DNA from 2 places in the Desulfovibrio sp. ZJ200 genome. Region 2 is predicted to be linked to the other one. Evidence: predicted binding sites of a transcription regulator. Region 2 holds the regulator's gene; the other holds the start of a gene.
The links. The regulator sigma-54, encoded in region 2, starts transcription at its own class of promoters, with help from an activator protein. The targets are predictions, from matches to a motif close to CTGGCACGGNNNNTGCTT.

Region 1 (4,418 bases), on a different contig from region 2:
CGGTAGACCACAAAGGCCCGTTGCCCCTCCATATTCATGATTCCCCAATGTGCGGGCATGCCCGGCTCAAGCTCATACATGCGCGCCTCGTCCACCTCCCGCCCCTCCAGATCCAGGATTTCCCCCAGCCGGACGCGTTTGCTGTGGGCCACGATGGTGCCGTCGGGCATGGTCACGGCCACGAAAAGGATATCCGGGCTGGAGGCCATTTCTTCCAGCAGAACCTGCAGGCGCACTCCTGCCTCGCTGCGCATGCCCGAACGCAAAATGCTTTCAAAAGCCATGATCAGCGAAGAGCCCTTTTCCGCCAGCAGGCGGGCCATGGCCGCCTCGCTGCGCTCAATGGAGATGAAGGCCAGCAGGCTGATCATCAGGGCCAGCACCACGGCGGCGGCGCCCAACAAGCCCCCCAGGGGAGTGCGCACGACGCCCACGCGCATGTCCAGCGCCGTGGGCGGAATATCCGCGACCCTGCCGTCCGCGGTATTTCCTGCGATCGGAGAAGATGCCTGGGGCGCAGCCTGCGCGTCAGCTTGTTCGGAACTCATGCCGTGAGTATACAAGGCGCCGCAAAAAAACCAAAACCGTTTTTTCCAGGCCGCGCGCTGAAAAAACGTCGCCGGATTTCGCCAGAGCGGTTGGCAGGCGCGTTGCCCGGGAAAGCAAGGCGTCGATCAGGCCAGCGCATCTCCTGCCGGACCGTGCCCATGCATTTTTAGCACGTTTTTTGCAAGAAAATCTCTAGACTTTCACGATCCTGGTTGCGCTTTTCTTGAGCTTGCCTCTTGCAAAGCGTCTTGCTATGTAAAAAAAATTACAATCACAGCCGCGAAAATCATAGCCCGCGAGCCGCTTCAAGTACTCGCGATACCAAAGGTTTGCCTTATGCTAAAAGGGTACTTATCGCTATGCCTTTTGCTGACATTCTGTCTGGCGCAGCCTGTGGCGGCGGGTCACGCCGGTCCCGATCCCGTGGGACACGACGGCCATATGAAGCACCGCTACAGGCCCGATATCCGTGATCTGGACGAGTGGATGCAGAGCCTCTCGCCTGTGCAGCAAGCCAGGGCCAAATCCATATTGGCGGAGGCCCGCCCCCGCATCAAGGAACTGCGCAAACGCATTCAGAATAAAATGGTCGAGTTGGAAAGCCTCAATTATGATCGGGCAACCTCCCCGGAAACCTTGCCCCGCCTGGGCAGGGAGCTGCAACTGCTGCGCGACGAGCTTCGCGCGGAGCTCCTGTACATGGATGACCGCATGCTCCGGGAAGTGGGCGTCTCCCTCGGGCCGCCCGTCACGCGGGGCTGCCGGATGGGGCACACCCGCCTGCCGAACCTGGAAGAAGAGGAATAGAGCTTTTTCACTTTGAAAATGCTCTGCTGACGCGCAAGCGGCAGCCGCCGCAACGCGGCGTACATTCAGGCGAAAACCGCGTTTTTCGCCTGAATGCCACCTTTGACTTTCATAAAAAGTCAAAGGTAATCTGCTCTAGACCGGCTCCTTTATCTGCAGTTACTCATAGCAATCCCCCGCGTCAGCGGGGTTTTTTTGCGCCCTTTGCCCGTCATGGCCCGCGGGAAGCTCTGCCGCCTGCCGGGATATGGCGCAAGGAAGAATGTTCCCCAGCCCCGCAGGTTGACAACACGGCACGTTGCGGCCAGGCTTTTTCTGCCCGATCACGAGTCGGGAAAAAGCGTGCGCGCGCCTCGCAGCGCAAGGGAAGATCCCTCACGGCAAAGGCCGTTGCAGGAGGCGCAACCGGACCTGTGCGAAATGTATCCACTTGTACAAATTTTATACAGATGTGTTTGTCTGACTGTATAAAAACCATACGCTGCCTGTTGCGGCCCACTTTATTGGCAAAAACATAAACATCATTGAATAGTAATAGGTTACACGTTAGCGCAGGTTTTGGCACGCGCCTTGCTTTACGAGAGGCAAGACGCACGGAATGCACCGGCGTCAGAGGAAGACAGAAAATACACTGACTGTTTGGACACCAAGGAGAGTACGCATGAAAAGCCCTCGTTTCATTCTGACCGCGTTGCTGGCCGCCGCTCTTGCCGGAGGCGTACTGACAGCCACGGACAGCATGGCCCGGCCCCACTTTACTGATTCCGGCTACGGCTGCTACGGCTGCCCCGGCGGATACGGCCCCGGCTATGGATGGAACGGCAACTCCGGCCTGACGTCCGAACAGCAGGAAAAATATACGAAGATTGTGCAAGACTACGCCAGGCGCATGGAGCCCATTCAAGATCAGATTTTTGTGAAGCGGCAGGAACTTCGCGCCCTGCGGAACGCCACCAACCCTGATGTGAAGACTGTGCGCGAAACCGCCACCGAGTTGACGAAACTCAACAAGCAATTGGGCGACCTGCACGATGAAATGGCCCAGCGAATCGAAAAAGAAGTGGGCAGGCCCGCCGGAGCCAACTCCGGTAACTACGGCCCCGGGTACCACCACGGCATGGGGTACGGATGCGGAATGGGCTATGGACACCGCATGGGCTATGGCATGGGTTACGGCCAAGGAATGATGGATAATAACTAATCAACCGTTACCCGGCCTATCAACTTAGCAATCCGCCGACGGGCGGTCGACATATACGGACAAAAAAAATTTCCGTGCCGCTCTCAGCCCCCCATCGGGAGCGGCACGGTCCCCCCCCTGAAAACCTCCTCCTTTGAACAGAACCCTCTAACCATCGGAACATCCTCCCTCTCAACGACCGCCGGTTGCCCCCGGCGGTCGTTTCCTTATTAGAGCATTTTGCTTTTGAAATTATTCAATTTCAAAAGCGGCGCTGCCATCATTTCGCGTCCAGGCTTCAGCCGTTGCGACGAAGGAAGCTACGGATGAAGACAGCAACTGGTTACTGCGGCAGCCAGTCAACGCAACCGCTGTCGCTATCCGTAAGCAAGCAAAGCTTGCTAACGGCTACCGCAACGCGGTCTGGACGCTCATTCGGCGCGGGCGTCCGCTCCCGCGGCCGCCAGAGCAATTTCAAAGTGAAAATGCTCTAACTGAAAGGGGCGGCAAAGAAGATCTCAGCAAAATCAGGAAGGAAATGCCCCTCCCCTGGATGAGGCGCGCCCAGCCTTGCCTGCCCATGCGCAATACGCTATGCTGGGGGAACTACGCCACAGCAACATCCCACACGCGCAGGCGCGGCCCCGGCAGGCCCGTCCGGCGCAGCCTTTTTGCGCGCCGTCTCACGGCGCGTTGCTCAACCCTGCCGGGGAGCGTATGTCCCAGTCGTTATCCGCCCCATTCCTGCCCGCAGCTCTGTACGGCGTGATCGGCTGGCCCCTGGGCCAGAGTCTTTCGCCGCTGCTGCACAACACCGGCTTTCAGGCCCTGGGCATCCCGGCCGTTTATCTGCGCTGGGAAATCGCGCCCCAACGCCTGGCCGCGTTCATCGACAGCATGCGGCTGCTGGATATTCAGGGCTGCTCTGTGACCATTCCGCACAAAATGGCCCTCATGCCTCTGCTGGATGAGGTCAGCGAGCAGGCGCGCCTGGCCGGAGCCGCCAATACCGTCTATTGGCGGGACGGGCGTTTGTGCGGGGAAAATACGGATGTGGCCGGTTTTCTGGCTCCGTTGGCAGGCCTGCCGCTGGCAGGCATGACTGTGCTGCTGTTGGGCGCGGGCGGCGCGGCCCATGCGGCCGCGGCCGGGCTGGCCGCCGCCGGAACGCGCCGGGTCTGGGTGGCCACGCCCTCGGATCGCTCTCATCTGCCCCTGGCCGAGCGTTTTTCGTTCACGCCTCTGGCCTGGAAGGATCGCCATGAGGCGCCCGCGCAGCTCATTGTCAATGCCACGCCCCTGGGCATGCGCGGCAAGCACGAGACGGAAAGCCCCTATGATTTTTCCGCCAGCGCGCCCGGCACTGTCGCGGATGCGACAGACAGGGCGGGCGGGACTTCCTGCGGTGGCGGTCGGGATGCGGCTGTGCCCTCAGCGCCGCCGCGGGGTCTGGCCTATGACATTGTTTATAACCCGCTGGAAACCCGCTTTTTGCGTCAGGCCCGCCGGGCCGGCTGGCAGTGCGTCTCCGGCCTGGAAATGTTTTTCGGCCAGGCTGACGCCCAGTTCCGGCTCTGGACCGGCCAGCGCCTGCCCCTGGCGGCACGGCAGGCCCTGGAAGCGGCTCTGGGCAAAGAGGCGGCATGCTGACGCGCGCGGCGCATTTACCGGCATACAGTGCGCGGATTCCTCCCAACTTCTTACCCGTGAGCAGTCCATGCCCCATATTCTGATCCTGCACGGCGTCAACCTGAACATGTTCGGCAGACGCGATCCCGTGCACTACGGCACTGCCGATCTCAAGGAAATCAACGCGCGCCTTGAGGCCCTGGCCGCAGAGCTGGGCGCAAGGCTGAGCTTTTTTCAGACCAACCATGAAGGC
Region 2 (4,418 bases):
AATTTTATGAAGAGGGCTTTGATCAGAAGGTGGCCATTATGCTGCGTCTGCCTGCGCGCAATGCCCACCTGGAAAACTGGGAAAAGCTGGTGCATGACTGCGCCAACCCTCAAGGCAAAGTGACCATTGCCATTGTGGGCAAGTATGTGGATTTGAAAGAGGCCTACAAAAGTCTGCACGAGGCTCTGATCCACGGCGGCGTGGCCAACAGGGTGGCTGTTGAACTGCGCTACGTCAACTCTGAAAACGTGGATGAACGCAATGCCGCGACGCTGTTCAAAGGCTGTAACGGCATTCTGGTGCCCGGCGGCTTCGGCTACCGGGGGGTGGAAGGTAAAATTGCAGCCATCCGCCATGCTCGTGAGAATCTTGTGCCTTTCTTCGGCATCTGCCTTGGAATGCAATGCGCGGTCATTGAATTCGCCCGCCATGTGGCCGGGCTGGACGACGCCAATTCCGAAGAGTTTAACCCGCTTTCGGATCACAAAGTCATTTATCTGATGACCGAATGGTTTGATTTCCGCACCAAGAATGTGGAAAAGCGCAATGCCGCCAGCGACAAGGGGGGCACCATGCGCCTGGGGGCGTATCCCTGCAAGATTCTCTCAGGCACCAAAGCGCACGAGGCGTATCAAAAGGCATTGATCGAGGAACGGCATCGCCACCGCTATGAGTTCAACAACGCTTTCAAGGAAAGTTTGGCTCAAAAAGGCATGGTTTTCAGCGGTACCGCGCCGGACGACTCCCTGGTGGAAATCATGGAGCTGCCTGACCATCCCTGGTTTTTGGGCTGTCAATTTCATCCCGAGTTCAAGTCCCGGCCTATGCAGGCCCACCCTCTTTTCAGGGAATTTATCAGGGCCGCCAAACAGCACGCAACATCCTGACCTGCCTTTTTTGAGAATTCCACTCCTGCCGGGCATGACCCCACAGGGAAAGGCTGTTGCCTTTCCCTGTGGGGTTTTCGGCACACGCCGCCGGTTTGAAAGCAGCCGGGATGCGGCAGGGCTTGCCCATCGGACAGCACGCCTTATCTTGGAAATTGTGCCTTTCTGTGCTCTGCCGGAGTCCAGGCCGGGCTTCTCTTTCTTTTCATGCTCGCAACCTCCGGCTATTGCATAATTTTTTCGCGTGTGGCACAGTACTTGATACAAGAAAATCTCTTCTCGGGCTTTTTCGTCCGGACTCAGCTAAAAGAGCAGACATGGCACTGGAACTTCGTCAGCAGTTAAAACTGGCTCAACAGCTTGTAATGACTCCGCAACTGCAGCAGGCCATCAAGCTGTTGCAGCTCTCGCGTCTGGAGCTGTTGGAGACTGTGCAGCAGGAATTGCTGGATAATCCTTTCCTTGAAGAATCCGCGGGCGACGATCCTGCGACTGCCGAGCAGCCGGAAAGCCGGCAGGATGCGGCGGAAGAGGGCGTTTACGACAAGGAGCTGGCTCGTGACGCGGACTGGGAGGACTATCTCGGCGAATTCGCCAGCACTCCCCGCCTTGCGCAGTCGCGCGAATCCGAAAGCGCCGAGGAAATTTCGCCGCTGGAAGCCCGGTATGCCGCAAAACCCACGCTTGAAGGCCATTTGCTCTGGCAGTTGCGCCTTTCCACGCTGAGCGAGCGCCAAAAAGAGATCGGCGAGGCGATCATCGGCAACCTCTCTTCTTCCGGCTACCTGCAGGCTACGCTGGAAGAAATCGCCGCACTGACCAGGTCCAGCCCCGAAGAAGTCCAGACGGTGCTCCAGCGCGTGCAACTGTTCGATCCCGTGGGCGTGGCCGCGCGCGACGCGCGCGAGTGCCTCCTGGTGCAGCTCAAAAATCTGCATTATGACCGCGATCCTGTTTTGCTGGATCTGGTGCAGTCGCACCTTGAGGATCTTGAGGCCAAACGCTACAAGCCCCTGCTGCGCAAGTTCAAGTTGGACATGGAGGAGCTCAAGGAATACCTGGTGATCATCCAGAGCCTTGATCCTTTGCCCGGAGCCAGTTTCGGCGGCGGCGAGCCCACCTTTGTGAGCCCGGACGTCTTTGTCTACAAGATGGGCGACGAATTCGTGATTCTGCTCAATGAGGACGGCCTGCCGCAGTTGCAGCTTTCTTCCTTGTCCCGGATGGACATGGAAGCGGCGTCGGAGAAGGAAAAAGAGTATTGCACGGAAAAAATGCGCTCGGCTTCCTGGTTGATCAAAAGCCTTTACCAGCGCCAGCGCACGCTTTATAAGGTGATGGAGAGCATTGTGCGCCATCAGCAGGCTTTTTTTGAAGACGGCGTCACAAAACTGGCCCCGTTGATTCTCAAAGACATTGCCGATGACATCGGCATGCACGAATCCACGGTCAGCCGCATTACCACCAATAAATATGTGGCCACGCCGCACGGGATCTTTGAATTGAAGTTCTTTTTCAACAGTGGCCTTGAATTGGACGACGGCAGCCATGTAGGTTCCGAAAGCGTCAAAGCCCTGATCAAGAAATTCATCGCCGAGGAGGACGCCAAGGCCCCCCTGAGCGACGAGCGCATCGGCGAAATGCTCAAGGAACGCCTTAAGGTCAACATTGCCCGGCGTACAGTGGCCAAATACCGCACTGCGCTTGATATTCCCTCGTCATCCAGGCGCAAGGAGCACTTCTGATTCCGCGTTGTGCGTTGCCATCCAAGGAGGAATGCATGAATATCTCTTTTGCCTTCAAGAATTTCGAGGCCTCCGATCATCTCAAGAAGTATGCCCGTCGCCGTATGGAAAAGCTGGGCCGTTTTTTCGGAAAGTCCGCGGGTCTGGAAGTGAGCGTGGTTCTGACGGTGGACAAGTTTCGCCATCGCTGCGAGGTGACCGTCAGCGGCGAAGGTCTGCATATCAAAGCCACGGAACAAACCACGGACATGTACGCGGCCATTGATCTTGTGACGGACAAGATAGAAGCGCAAATCAAGCGCCAGGTTTCGCGGGTCAAGGAGCAGCGCCGCACGGCTCGCAATGCCGACGTGGATGTTTTTACGTATAATCTTGACGCGCAGCCTGAGGAATCGCAGACGGTGGTGGGCACGGATCGCTTTGCGCCCAAGCCGATGCATCTTGATGAGGCAATTATGCAATTGGACTCCATTGGCGGAGAATTTCTGGTTTTTCTTAATGCGGAAAACAACCGCGTGAATGTGGTCTATCGCAGGCGCACAGCCGGCTATGCTTTGATAGATCCGGTATTGTAAGTATACATAATTTCCTGTCGGAACGATTTTTGTTACAAAGATCGTTCCGACAGGGCAGGCGTTTTGCGTATCATCTGCCGGGCCCCTTTCCGATATGCCGCAGTAAGCCCGCGGAATCAATTTTGCCTGCAACACATCCCTGTTTATTTGTGTTCGCATCGAGCATTGCCATGAGCACATCTGCCCCGCACGCCTTCCCCGATTCCCCTGGCATCAGCGCCTCGGCACATGCGCAGGCGGCGGTGCGGGCCTGCATCGTCACCGGCCTTTCCGGAGCGGGCAAAAGCACGGCTTTGCAGGTGTTTGAGGATTTGCGCTACTTTTCCGTAGACGGTCTGCCCGCCAGCCTGGCGCCGGAAATGGTCGACATGATGGAACGCCCGTCCATGAGCCATTTTAAGGGCATCGCCCTGGGCATGGATATGCGCCAGAACAATTTTCTGGATGAAATCAATGAAGCCCTGAGCGCCATGACCGCCAAGGGCATCCGGCCGCTGCTGCTTTTTCTGGAAGCCGATGCCCAGGAACTTATGCGCCGCTACGCCACCACCCGCCGTCCCCATCCGCTTGAACGGGAGGGCATGGGGCTGGAAGCGGCGCTTTCCGCGGAACGCAGCAGCTTACGCCCGCTGCGGGAAATGGCTGATCTGGTCATTGACACCTCGCGTTTCTCCATCCATGATCTGCGCAGGGCAATTCAAAAACGCTGGAGCGGCAATAAGGGCAACTTGCGGGCCATCCGCGTGAATGTCATCTCATTCGGCTTCAAATACGGCGTGCCGCGTGAGGCTGATTTTGTCTTTGACCTGCGCTTTCTGCCCAATCCCTATTTTGTTGAAAGCTTGCGCCCCCTTTGCGGCAAGGACAAAGCCGTTGCGGATCATGTCCTGGCTTCGCCCGCTGCGCAGGAATTCAAGGGCAAACTGCTCGATCTGCTTTTTTTCATGCTGCCCCTGATGGAAGCCGAAGGGCGCTACCGGGTCGCCATAGCCGTGGGCTGCACAGGCGGGCGGCATCGCTCCGTGGCCATGGCTGAAGAAATTCTGCAGGCGCTGCGCCAGGCGGATTATCCCGCTACGCTGGAGCACCGCCACCTTGAACTCGGCTGAAAAAACTGGCAGGCTTTGCTTTACGAGGATTGCCATGACGGATGAAAAAAAGGCGGCGCAGGTTGGGATTATTATTGTATCCCATGCTGATTACGGATCGGC

Region 1: the regulator sigma-54 is predicted to act here: its motif matches at 1,915-1,932, upstream of G7Y52_RS03185 (periplasmic heavy metal sensor).

What each region holds. Positions count from the first base shown of each region.
Region 1 covers NZ_JAAKEH010000006.1:54,038-58,455, forward strand. Annotated here, with positions in the region: gene zraS (two-component system sensor histidine kinase ZraS) at 1-563, opposite strand, end outside; gene G7Y52_RS03180 (zinc resistance protein) at 916-1,356, shown strand; gene G7Y52_RS03185 (periplasmic heavy metal sensor) at 2,018-2,557, shown strand; gene G7Y52_RS03190 (shikimate dehydrogenase) at 3,254-4,186, shown strand; gene aroQ (type II 3-dehydroquinate dehydratase) at 4,254-4,418, shown strand, end outside.
Region 2 covers NZ_JAAKEH010000026.1:43,497-47,914, forward strand. Annotated here, with positions in the region: gene G7Y52_RS08895 (CTP synthase) at 1-887, shown strand, start outside; gene rpoN (RNA polymerase factor sigma-54) at 1,205-2,632, shown strand; gene raiA (ribosome-associated translation inhibitor RaiA) at 2,668-3,207, shown strand; gene rapZ (RNase adapter RapZ) at 3,378-4,316, shown strand; gene G7Y52_RS08915 (PTS sugar transporter subunit IIA) at 4,351-4,418, shown strand, end outside.